4 regions of the Psychrosphaera ytuae genome follow, and region 4 is predicted to be linked to each of the others. Evidence: predicted binding sites of a transcription regulator. Region 4 holds the regulator's gene; each other region holds the start of a gene.

Region 1 (3,155 bases), 520 kb from region 4:
AAGAAGTAAAATCTTCACCTAAGCAGCTCAACAACGATGCAGTAAATCACTATACTCGTGGTAACCTAAAAGAAGCATTAAATGCATTTACCAGTGCATTTAAAGTCATGCCGAAAAACCCATCTATCGCACTTAACTTATTACAGACCATGGCAGAAAGCCCATTTTTGGACTTTGAGGCGCCAGAAGTAAAAGTATTGTTAGATAAATGCCAAGCTACCATCGACAGCGCCACAATTAACGATGAACAGGCTGAACGTTATCGTCGCCTCAAACAAAAACTACAAGAGGAACGTATTTAACCCTTCTCTTTTGTTGTTTTTTGTTCATGGCTTTTGTCCAACCACAAACTAAAAAATCGCTTCATCCTGCTCGAACCTATCCAATACCAAAATAGATACAATCCAATAATAAATATTACCGGTCCTGACCAATGCACTAAAAATTTCGCTTGGGCAAGACCAATACCTTGTAAACTCAAGTCTATCAATAAACTAATGGGGATCAAAAAGCGGCAAATGGGCCATAGAAAGTTCTCTACAACACTCACCATTCGAGCTTTACTCAAAAATAATACATAGCTTATAAGACCAGGCACCCCGACCAACATTGACAAATAAAAAGCTGATGGCGATGGATAGATCAAAGAAATAATTAACCCTGGGTCGTCCCTGTGTGTGAGTGACATTATCCAAATAAAATAGCCACGGCACAGATACAATACTACTAAATAAAAACCAACAGGCACACGAACGCGCCCTTCAAGGTCAAAGTCCCGAAACAACAAGTTAGAGTCTCTAATTCATTAAAATTTGAGCCGTACTATATCAGTTCTAAACAAAACTATAAGAGGTTTAAAACACTTCGATTAGAAAAATTGGCCTGGGCTTGCAGAGTTGTCGCAGCATTTATCAATGTTTCGTTTTTGACCTTTTCGCTAACAGCTACAGCAAAATCTGTGTCGGTAATTTGACTGCGACTTGCGGCACTATTTTCGACTTGGTTGGCTATATTTCCAAGAGTACTACCAAGCCGGTTTTGAAAAGCACCAATAGCAGAGCGCTGTTGATCAACCTGTTGTCTAAAATCACTAATGCTCCCAATGGCTTGTTGCGCCCCCTGCGCAGTAGTGACATCAATTTCAGCGAGCGACGTCGCACTCGTAGCAAGATCAATTTGTTCGCCGGTATTAGCTCCCGTTTGAAAGGAGACAGAACTGCCAAATACCGGTGAATCACCAAATCGAGTTTGCTCAAACACAGTTCCGATTTGATCTTGTAACTGGCTCACTTCCGCTTGAATCGCTTGGCGCTGATCAGCCGACAAAGTGCCATTGGCCGCTTGAATAGATAACTCCTCTATTCTAAAGCTCACATCAGTAACGCTTTGAAGCGCTCCTTCGGCAACCTGCGCAAAAGAAACGGCATCATTTGTATTACGGTACGCTTGCTGTAACCCAGAAATTTGCGAACCCAGCCGATTGGCAAGTTGTAACCCTGCCGCGTCGTCTTTGGCAGAGTTAATTTTTAAGCCCGTCGCTATTTGCTCAAATAGCTTTTTTTGGGTTTCCTGGCTTTGTTTTATCGCAGATGACTGTGGTGGCAATGAATTGCCGCTATTAATCTTCATTTAAGCGTCTCCACTGATAACTTTATTAAAAGTATAAAACACAGTGGTAAATACGCCATAATTGAGCATGACGATTCACAGTTTAAGTCAAATTATGTCACTTTCCTTTTGTTAACCTCTAAAGTTTTTCCGAAATTTGACGATAAAGTGAGTGCTTGATGAGTAACTGAATTTATTTGGTACTTAATTTGCTTTAGTCTATAAATTAAAACACAGATAACTTGGAGTATTCGATGGCTAGATTATCTATCCAGAAGTACCGCGACATGAAAATAAACAGTGCGGAAAATGCCGATCCGTATGAGTTGGTACAAATGGTATTAAAGGCAATTCTTGGTAAATTAGCCGCAGCCAAAGCGTGTATCGAGCAAAAAAACATACCTGAAAAAGGTCGTCTCATTTCTGAGTGTATCACCTTAATCGGTTCGTTGGATGAAAGCTTAGATATGGAACAAGGCGGTGATATCTCGCGTAATCTATCTGACTTATATAACTTCTGTAGCGGTCACTTGATAGCATCTAACGTCGAAAACGATACCAAAAAAATCGATGATGTTTATCAAATCATCGGTACCATCAAAGAAGCATGGGATGAAATCCCAAAACAAACTCGAGACGAATACCTAGAGAAAAAAGTCGCTAATCGTTAATCGGTGCGATCATGCTTCTACAAAAAAAGCCCATATGGGCTTTTTTTTATGTCTACTTTAAGCAAGTAATTGCAACGCCAACTCAGGAATTTGATTAGCTTGAGAAAGCAAAGTGGTTGAGGCTTGTCGTAAAATCTGCCCCTTGGTTAAATCCGCAGTCTCTATAGCAAAGTCAGCATCTCTTATTCGAGCGCGGCTCGCACTGATATTTTCAACTTGGTTTTCTAGACTATTGATAGATTTTTCGAGTCTATTCATAGTCGCACCTAGTTGAGCACGTTGTTTATCGACGATTCGCAGCGCGTCATCTACAGCGATTGCCGCAAATTGAGGCTCATCGGTTACATTTGAATAGGCAAGGCCTAAACTCGATGCCGTAAATGACCCCATAGTGAATGAAATTAACTCTTGAGAATTAGCCCCAACTTGAAGTGTAAAGGCTTGGCCGCCTGCACCATTGATCTCAGTTTGGTAATCCTCGAGACGAACCTCACCGCCTGGTGGATTATAATAATTGGTTACCGGATCAAAGTCCGTTGTAGAGTTACGACCATCTTTCAAGACCACATAGTTGTTAAAGTTTGACCGACCAGCTCCAGCACCTATCAAAGTTTGCTCTCTGATATCACCGCCAGCCGCATCACGGCCACCAAGTGCGCCATTATCTAAATTCGTAAGGTTCATTTTATCTTGAATGAAGTTGACAAATTTAGCATCACCATCCGCTTCAATAGCTTGAATGTCAGTCATAAATGCGGCTTCATTGGTCCAAATTCCATTAGAAGCGATGTTGAATGCGTCATCTAAGGTTTCACCGTCAGACAGAGCTGCCATAAAGTCTTGAATACCCGTTTCGCCAATTTCATCTTCGATTAT
Region 2 (3,155 bases), 1.5 Mb from region 4:
ACTTTTGTTGTTTGTGATTGTAGTCAATTAAGCTCTCACCATAGCCAGTAAAATATTGAGCAAATCCGACTAATCGTGACGAGCCCGGAAAAGGGAAGGTGTAGTTTAGTTCCAATGCGCCTTTACCTGTAGCAAAGTTCTGGCGGATCAGTGCTGATAACTTGTGCTGGTCGTTAAACGCATAGGCTGCCAAAATTTCATAATGGCCCAAGTAATCATCAATATCTGGGTTGTCATCTCCCTTGGGATCTAGAGGGTACTCTTTTGGTTCTTCTTCAAAGCGATACCAAGGTTTGAATGCAAAGGCGTAATCATTCTTTTCGTAAATCACCGAAAATAACAGGCGGTTCCAGCTTCTAGAAAGCTCTTGTGATTGGCCGTTTGATTGATGTTCTAAATGCACGGCAAACGCCATGTTTCCGTCGAATGGGTTAAACGGCAGTGGCGCAATATAGAATATCTCGGGGGTGTAGTTGGTTTCTCGGAATGGTTTTGAGATTTCATCTGCGTACAATTGCCACCAAGCTTGAATTGTCATCGCAAAATACAATCCATCGCCAGGAATGAACAACGAGCTACTTCTCAATGGTACCTTGATACTCACTTGATACTTAGCTTCTACGTCTTTCATTTGTTCGGCACGTTCTGGTTCAAACATGTAAACGTCCCGGTTAAAGCTATCAGTGATAGTTATCGGCAGGATGTAACTTTGTTTGTGTGGCGTGATAACAAACGGGTTTAGCTCAGTGGTTCTTTCATTCAATATTCTTTTGGCAAGTCGCCCTGGGACGATACCACGGCTGAGAATACGTGTTTCACAGTATCGATAGATTAACTTGTCTTCACCCGTTACAAACCCAGTTTCTTTTAGGGTTGCAACACAAGACTTAATCTTTTGCTCCAGAGCGAGTTGCTCGGGTGTTTTGATTTCTTCAAGTGGTTGGTCTAAATCATCCTCTAAAGCATGAGCTGTGGGAATTAGGCTTAGAGAAAGGAATAATAAGGTGGCTAAATATTTAACATTAAAATACGACATTCGTCTCTCTTTTATACTAGAGCTTCCAAACAATTGGAAAAATCAATTAGTTAGAAATAATTAAGATGAACCCCATTGTAGTGAGTTATGAAAAACTTGCACAGTGACTGTGAAAAATTTTTAAATCACAAGCCTTAAAATGTTATTTAAATCATCATCGAGTGACCACCAAGTTGAAAAGGTTGTGGTTTAAACTGTTAATAATCAATGATTTTTTGATTTTTTTCTGACTATTTTTAGGTTTTGGCACAAGCTTAGCAACAGACTAAAGGACTAAACTTAAAACGGAGGTCTCTATGTTAGGCTGGATAGTAACATTTTTATTGATTGCAATTGTTGCCGGTGTTTTAGGTTTTGGTGGTATCGCCGGTGCTGCGACGGGAATAGCGAAGTTTTTATTCTTTTTGTTTTTAATTGGATTAATTGTCTCAGTTGTTATTGGCATGACAAGGGGTCGCAAGCCGAACGTGTAAGGCAAGCGCTCTATTTCAACAGATTAAACAATCAAACAACAACTTTTTGGATTTTAGGAGAAACAAATGAAAACATTTAAGCTACTATTAATGACGTTACCATTGGTATTTTCTGCTTCGTTTTTAACAGCATGTGGTGATGGAGAGGCTGAAGAAGCGGGTGAGAAAGTGGACGAAGTATTGACTGATGCAGGTAATGCAGTAGAAGACGCCTGTGAAGAAGTGAAAGAAAAAGCAGATGCAAAAGACACAGATTGTTAATCTTGTCTCTTTGTTAGTGTGACCAAATCCTCTGGCATCCTACCGAGGTATTAAGAGAATCGTTTAATCCAATAACGATGTGAATGCGCTGTATGGATTAAACGATTTTTTTATTGTCTGAAGCCTTTTATATCACTAAATAACCATTTGTAGCGTTGCCACTGTCCAACGTACTTTTCGGAAATACCTTCTCTGACTTGCTGTGCGCTGGCCGTAGAATATATAGGTGCAGAATAGATTGCTGTTGAAGTACTTTTTTTTGCTGAATTTATGCGATTTTTTAACCCTAAAAAAGCATAAACATTGGTTAATTCAGCTTCTGTATTGGCAACGAACTGTTCGTATTCAACTTCTATAATTCTTTGTGGAAAATGAGCTTTGAGCCATTCAACTTGTTGATGGTAGCAATCTATGTATGACTGAATATTTTGTAAGTCGTAGGAATAAAAAAAGCGACTATCCTGTGGGTTAAATAAGTATTTGTAATTGCCCCAAGCTAAATCACGGTCGTTTTTCTTAACGGCTATGATTTTGGCTTTTGGGAACAACGCCAAAATCAGCGGTGTATACCAAATGTTGAGGTGCATTTTATCAATGGTATAGGTTATGCGCTTATTCTCTTCGGTTAGAGAGTGCTGCGCATGAGCGCAAAGTTCCAGTCCTTCTAAACGTGCGGACGTTAAGTCCTGGTAGTTGACCAAAATGCTTTGTAACCGTCGAACTAACTCAGGTGATGGCTGGTCAAAATACTCCTTATCTATTGCCTTCTGTGACTTGAGTATTGGCGAGATTAAACGTTCTATGTCGTCACGCTCACCCAAAGAAACAATCTGCTGATGTTGGGTTAGTTTTGAATCTAGTAGCGTAGAGCCACTTCTCGGCAGACCTACTATAAACAACTCAGATGGTTTACTTGCGTCGTTGTCGATAATCAGCGACGTACTTTCTGTTATTACTCTGGCGAGTTCTCGAATGACCTCGATGTATTTACAATGAGCCTGTAAAGAGAATGCTTTGTTGGAGGATTCTAACACCTCTTGATACATGGCGTTCGCTTTGTGAAGAACATTACCAGCTTGTGCATAGTCCTGCTGTTTTTCTAACTCGTGAAATAAAGCATTAGCGCAGTACAAAGCGTCATTGTCTTGTTCGCCCAATGGCGAGATAAGTTGGGGTTCAAGAAACGTTTGTAATTGCGCGACTCGCTTTTGCTCTCCAGTAGGGTTGAGTCGTGATAAGGCTGCATGAGCTTTTCCTAACCTAGGCTCACAACTCAGAGCTTTTCGGTAGTATTTAATTGCATCTGAGATCGTACCTTGATACGCACAACTCGCTGCGACATTGCAATAAAGATTAGCTTGTTGCTCTGAGGTTAAATTCAAAAA
Region 3 (3,155 bases), 1.6 Mb from region 4:
CACCAGAAGGGCCTGCATGTCTTTTAACAGTTGAGTTTGTTGGCTTAACAATGCCTGCAACGATTGATATTGAGATTGTTCTGTCATAGTTATAACTTAAATTCAAAGTCCGCTAGCTTTTGAGCCAACTTATCATAATTAATCTTATAATTGCCATCAGTGATAGCCTGTTTAATTTCTTCAACCTTTTTACGGTCAAAGTTTTCTGTATCAGAAATCTTCTTTTGTAAATCTTTTAGCTGCTTGGCTTGTGGCGTTAACGCAACGGAGTCTTTCTCAGCTGCTTTAGATGAAGCAGTTTGTTGTTGAGACTGCTGCACATTATCTTGCTTTAATTGCTCAAGCTTTTGATTTTTAGGCGAATAAACAGAGTTGTTCACTCCGCTATTTTTACCATTGTTTATGTTGTTTACCATAACACACCCATAACGTATTTCTCTTCTATAAGCATATCGGCGCTCAGCCCAATAACTTTAGGCGATTCATGCATATTATCCGAAAAAACAGCTAACGTCTTATAGTTTAATTAAAATTTGACGTAGATCGTCAATGACCCCTTTTACGATACGCTCAGAGTTGTTGTTTTTAACTCTGATAGATTCGCCAAACGAGCCGTTTTCCATTGCAGTACCCGAGGTTTTAATTTGCATATTAGACATTGTAGCAACAATTGCGACACTGTCTCCTTTACAGACTAAACAAACATCAGAGCTGCTGATTTGATAACCTTGGGCAATATTTCGCATCGCACGGCCGCCTGCGATTCTTGCAATGTCATCCGTCGCCTTATTGTTTACCCTGTGTTTGTCGACCAAGGTCTTTTTAATCATGTCATCAGTGATGACCTCACCTTTGGCGATATTTGTTGTGGTGACAAGCGTTTCGATTAGTTCTTGCACCTGTACCTGTACATAGGCTTTCCATTCGTGACCCTCGGCTAAGCATTCTGCTTTGACAGGAAACTGACGGCTAAAGCTGCGACTTTGTGACATTGTCACGACGATATCTTCAGGACACTGTTTGATTCTAATTCGTGAGTCAAGTGGCAGGGCGGTAACAGTGATGTTATCGGTTTGATTTGGGTTTAACTGAGCACTTACATGTTCAGAAACTTCTTCTAAAAGTGTTTGATGTGCTAAAGAAATTTTCCCCATTGCCGATGTAGTTGGCATCGAAATGAACAAATAAACACCAGTTAAAATAATTGTTAACAAATTTTTCAACATATTAATCGCCTTTTTACTATGCTGTATCATATAGTTAAAGATAGTTAGTGCATCCTAGATAGATAAAAATAAACGCGTCGATAATTTGACGTTGTTATATCAATAACCTAATTTTTAATACGCTACTTAACGTTTTTAACCTTTGCCTTTTGAACAAACCACACCGAATACGGCTGTCGTTTGTTGTAATTTCCCCAGATTCTAATGGGAAATGGCTTGATATAAGGGGTCTAAACGTAAACTAGCAAGTACCGTTCCTAGTTTTGGAGAAAGTTTATGGCGGGTATTCTTGACTCAGTCAATCAAAGAACCCAGTTAGTTGGTCAGAACAGACTAGAATTACTATTGTTTAAATTGAAAGGGCGCCAGAGATACGGAATTAACGTGTTTAAAGTTAGAGAAGTATTGCAGTGTCCGCCTCTAACATCGATGCCAAAACTAAACTCCTTTGTAAAAGGGATCGCTCATATCCGTGGTCAAACTATCTCGGTGATTGATATGGGGTTGGCGACGGGTGGAAGGCCTATTCAAGATGTTGAAAATAGCTTCATTATCATCACCGAATACAACCGTACCATTCAAGGTTTCTTGGTCGATTCAGTTGAGCGCATTGTCAACTTAAATTGGGAATCGATTATGCCTCCGCCGCAAGGCTCTGGCCGTTATAACTATCTGACTGCGGTGACCGAAATCGACAAAGAGTTGGTTGAAATCCTAGACGTTGAAAAAATTCTAGAGGAAATCGCGCCATCAAGCACTCAGGTTAGTGCTGGTGTTGTTTCTGATTCAGGCATCAAAGACGATCTCGGTGACAGAAGCATTTTAATTGTGGATGACTCATCAGTTGCCCGTAATCAGGTTAAGCGTGCATTAGAAGGTGTTGGTTTGCCTATTGTTGCGAAGAAAAACGGTAAAGAGGCATTAGATTACCTAGCGGAAATTTCTGCAGATTGCGCTGAGTCTGTTACCGAAAAAATTGGCTTATTAATCTCTGACGTTGAAATGCCAGAGATGGACGGCTATACCTTAACTGCAGAAGTTAAATCACGTCCTAAATTATCAGATTTGCACGTAATTCTGCATACCTCATTGAGTGGGGTATTCAATCATGCCATGGTCGAAAAAGTTGGTGCAGACGACTTTATCGCGAAGTTTAATCCAGATGAATTAGCGGGCGCAGTCCAAAAATGGCTGCATCAAGACTAATTAAGGATCAGTAGAGTAAATTTATAGTGGGAAATAAAAATCTCGGCGATAGCGAGTACCGTGTCTTTTGTGAATTTTTAGAGCAGCAGTGCGGTATCGTATTAGGCGACAATAAAATGTACTTGGTAAAAAGTCGATTGTCGCCATTGATGACTCGGTTCGGAATAGAGTCGTTAGGTGAACTTGTAAATAAAACTCTCAAACCTACTGAGCGTCAGTTGCGTTCAGCTGTTGTTGATGCCATGACAACAAACGAGACTCTGTGGTTTAGAGATACCTATCCGTTCGAATTACTAAAAACCAGACTCTTTCCAGAAATAGACACAGGTCGCACTGTCAAAATTTGGTCAGCGGCGAGTTCGTCAGGGCAAGAGCCATACTCTATTGCGATGAGCATAGATGAATACAAAAAAGCGGCCGGTATGAAAAGCAAGAGTAGCTTTTCAGTGGTGGGTACAGATATCAGTAACACCATGTTAGAGCTGTGTAAAAATGCCGAATACGACAACCTTGCCCTGTCACGTGGCTTGTCCCCAGAGCGTAAACGAAACTATTTTGAAGATAGTGGAAACGGCATGATGCAAGTAAAGGCAGACATTCGCCGCATGGTAAGTTTTAGGCACCTAAATTTATTAGATAGTTTCAATCTGATGGGAAAATTTGACATTATTTTTTGTCGAAATGTGCTTATTTACTTTTCTCCAGAAATTAAGTCACAAATCA
Region 4 (3,155 bases):
ATGGCGCTATCCGGTGGTGAGCGACGTCGAGTCGAAATTGCCCGAGCACTTGCAGCAGACCCTAAAATTATCTTGCTTGATGAACCATTTGCTGGTGTTGATCCTATCTCAGTGATCGATATCAAAAAAATTATTCAACAACTCACGGCAAAGGGCATTGGCGTGTTAATTACAGATCATAATGTCCGTGAAACACTTGATGTCTGTGAAAAAGCCTATATCGTTAGTCATGGGGAGCTAATTGCCGAAGGCACCCCAGCGGAAGTTTTAGAAAGTGAGATCGTTAAGCAAGTTTATCTTGGTGACCAGTTCAAACTTTGATAATTTATAAAGAGATAATCTTAATTAAGTCAGTAAGTTCCGGATAAGATGAGACCTACACTCCAACTCAAAATGGGTCAGCAGTTAACAATGACCCCGCAATTGCAACAAGCGATTAGACTGTTGCAACTGTCGTCTTTGGAATTGCAACAAGAAATCCAAGAAGCCTTGGATAGCAATCCTTTATTGGAGTCCGATGACTTTGATAACTACGATGGCCAAGAAGCCTCGGAAGTTACTCAAATCGACACTCATCAAGAAAGCCAAGAAAACGGCGCGAGTAACGATGACGAAATCGAATGGACCAAGGACGAGATAAGCACTAACGAAGCACTGCAAGATCAAACCATGGGAGATGAGCTTCCTACAGACTCTACATGGGATGATTACATGAGCGCAGCCCCTGCTAGTTCTGGGCCGGCTTATGAAGGTGAAGACACTGTCTATCAAGGTGAGACTACAACCAACATCCAAGATCATTTACGTTGGCAGCTTAATCTATCCCCTTTTTCTGAACATGATCTGGCAATTGCCACGGCTATCATTGATGCCATAGACGAAAAAGGCTTTTTAACTGTTTCAACTGAAGACATTGTAGAGGCAGTTGATATTGAAGACGTTGAAATAGAAGAAGTTGAAGCCGTCTTAAAACGCGTCCAAAACTTCGACCCTATCGGTGTCGCATGCCGAGGATTGCAAGAGTGTATGGTTGTGCAGTTACGTCAATACAGCGACGACACACCTTGGAAAAAAGAGGCCATTGACCTCATTCAAGAACACATAGATTTATTGGGTAACCGTGATTACCGCACGATTATCCGCAAAACCAAACTCAAAGAACACGAGCTCAAAGAAACACTAGAGCTGATTCAAACCCTCAACCCTAACCCTGCAAGCATAGTGATTAAAGACGAAATTGATTACGTCATCCCTGATGTGAGCGTGGTTAAGAAAAAAGGTCGTTGGATAGTTGAGCTAAATCCGAATTCTATGCCTAAAATTAAAGTGAACGAACAATACGCTTCACTGTCTAAAACGGCAAAGAACAATTCTGACGCGCAGTTTGTTCGTTCTCACTTACAAGAAGCTAAGTGGTTTATTAAGAGTTTGGAAAGTAGAAACGACACATTGTTAAAAGTATCAAATTGTATTGTGCAACAGCAGCAAGCCTTTTTCGAATATGGGCCGGAAGCGATGAAGCCGATGGTATTGAATGATGTAGCGGAAATGGTCGATATGCATGAGTCAACAATCTCACGTGTGACGACTCAAAAGTACATGCACACACCAAGAGGAATATTTGAACTCAAATACTTCTTCTCAAGTCACGTCAGTACTGAAAATGGCGGTGAATGTTCATCTACCGCTATCCGCGCCTTAATCAAAAAGCTAGTTGCTGCAGAAAACCAAGCTAAACCGCTAAGTGACAGTAAGATTGCTGATATCCTGGCCGAACAGGGCATCCAAGTAGCCAGGAGAACTATCGCAAAATACCGGGAATCGTTAAACATTCCCCCTTCAAACCAAAGAAAACGATTGGTGTAGTTTCACCAATCAAATCAAAAGAAGGAAGAGCATATGCAAATTAACCTAACTTGTCGTCACGTCGAGCCTACTGAGTCATTAAAAGACTATGTAGATACGAAATTTGCAAAATTAGAACGTCATTTCGATCATATTAACAACGTCCATGTGATTTTAGACGTCGAAAAACTGATACAACGCGCAGAAGCGACTATGCATGTTAATGGTGGTGAACTTTTTGCCACATCTGAACATAGTGATATGTACGCAGCCATTGATTCTTTAATTGATAAACTTGACCGTCAGGTCAAAAAACACAAAGAAAAATTAACTCGGCACTAAAGGTTAATTTTAAGTAATACTAGAGGCGCTAAGGACGGCGCCTTTTAACTCATCTTTTGAGACGAAAATCAAAAGACCCAAGCAGTAAAAATGCCATGAAATTAAAAGTACTTCTGCAGCCTGAATGCACCAAAGTGTTATCAGACTGCCAAAGCAAAAAGAAAATCCTAGAACATATTGCAGAGATTGCTAGTAGCCAGTTACCGGATTTGAACTGCTCTGAAGTGTTAGCGAGTTTGATGAACCGTGAAAAACTAGGAAGCACAGGAATTGGCAACGGGGTTGCTATTCCACACGGCAAAATCAAACCAGAGGGCAACAAGGTCGTTGCGGTTCTTCTTGTAAGCCACCCTGCAGTTGATTACGACGCAATTGATAATCGCCCTGTCGATGTTTTTTGTGCCTTAATCGTGCCAGAAGACCAATGTGAAACGCATTTACAAACGCTTGCGAATATTGCCGAAATCTTTGACAACAAAGAGATTTTACGTAAGATTCGAGGAGCGAAAACGGATAACGATCTCTACAACATAATTGAAGCCGCATAATATGCATATTTTTATCGTAAGTGGCCGTTCTGGCTCAGGGAAGACAGTCGTACTTAGGGTTTTGGAAGACCTTGGGTATTATTGCGTTGATAATTTACCAGTAAATCTATTACCTGCGCTATCTCACTCGCTCGCAACCAATTATCCTCAGGTTGCGGTCAGCATTGATGTGCGCAACTTACCCAGCTCAGAACAAGAGTTACTCGATAACTTAGACTTTTTACCAAAGGGCGTTAAAACGACCGTTCTGTACATTGATGCAAAAGACGATGTATTGATCCGTCGCTACAGCGAAACACGTCGCTTGCACCCTTTGTCCAAAGGTGAAAATTCTCTACCAGATGCAATTATAGAAGAACGTAAGTTGCTCGATGCACTTGCCTCTCGAGCGGACTTGTACATAGACACTTCAGATTTAAA

The links. The regulator sigma-54, encoded in region 4, starts transcription at its own class of promoters, with help from an activator protein. The targets are predictions, from matches to a motif close to GTTGGCACGNNNNTNGNNT.
Region 1: the regulator sigma-54 is predicted to act here: its motif matches at 1,805-1,823, upstream of fliS (flagellar export chaperone FliS).
Region 2: the regulator sigma-54 is predicted to act here: its motif matches at 1,279-1,297, upstream of J1N51_RS03570 (DUF1328 domain-containing protein).
Region 3: the regulator sigma-54 is predicted to act here: its motif matches at 1,469-1,487, upstream of flgA (flagellar basal body P-ring formation chaperone FlgA).

The regions. Positions count from the first base shown of each region.
Region 1 covers NZ_CP072110.1:3,194,234-3,197,388, reverse strand. The annotation lists gene J1N51_RS14065 (tetratricopeptide repeat protein) at 1-302, shown strand, start outside; gene J1N51_RS14060 (DUF2919 family protein) at 299-787, opposite strand; gene J1N51_RS14055 (flagellin N-terminal helical domain-containing protein) at 844-1,629, opposite strand; gene fliS (flagellar export chaperone FliS) at 1,863-2,279, shown strand; gene J1N51_RS14045 (flagellinolysin) at 2,337-3,155, opposite strand, start outside.
Region 2 covers NZ_CP072110.1:799,196-802,350, reverse strand. The annotation lists gene J1N51_RS03575 (phospholipase A) at 1-1,036, opposite strand, end outside; gene J1N51_RS03570 (DUF1328 domain-containing protein) at 1,333-1,509, shown strand; gene J1N51_RS03565 (hypothetical protein) at 1,576-1,770, shown strand; gene J1N51_RS03560 (tetratricopeptide repeat-containing sulfotransferase family protein) at 1,881-3,155, opposite strand, start outside.
Region 3 covers NZ_CP072110.1:910,206-913,360, reverse strand. The annotation lists gene flgN (flagellar export chaperone FlgN) at 1-87, opposite strand, end outside; gene flgM (flagellar biosynthesis anti-sigma factor FlgM) at 90-416, opposite strand; gene flgA (flagellar basal body P-ring formation chaperone FlgA) at 516-1,226, opposite strand; gene J1N51_RS04065 (chemotaxis protein CheV) at 1,503-2,432, shown strand; gene J1N51_RS04060 (CheR family methyltransferase) at 2,459-3,155, shown strand, end outside.
Region 4 covers NZ_CP072110.1:2,672,421-2,675,575, reverse strand. The annotation lists gene lptB (LPS export ABC transporter ATP-binding protein) at 1-321, shown strand, start outside; gene J1N51_RS11890 (RNA polymerase factor sigma-54) at 370-1,866, shown strand; gene hpf (ribosome hibernation promoting factor) at 1,900-2,187, shown strand; gene ptsN (PTS IIA-like nitrogen regulatory protein PtsN) at 2,283-2,735, shown strand; gene rapZ (RNase adapter RapZ) at 2,737-3,155, shown strand, end outside.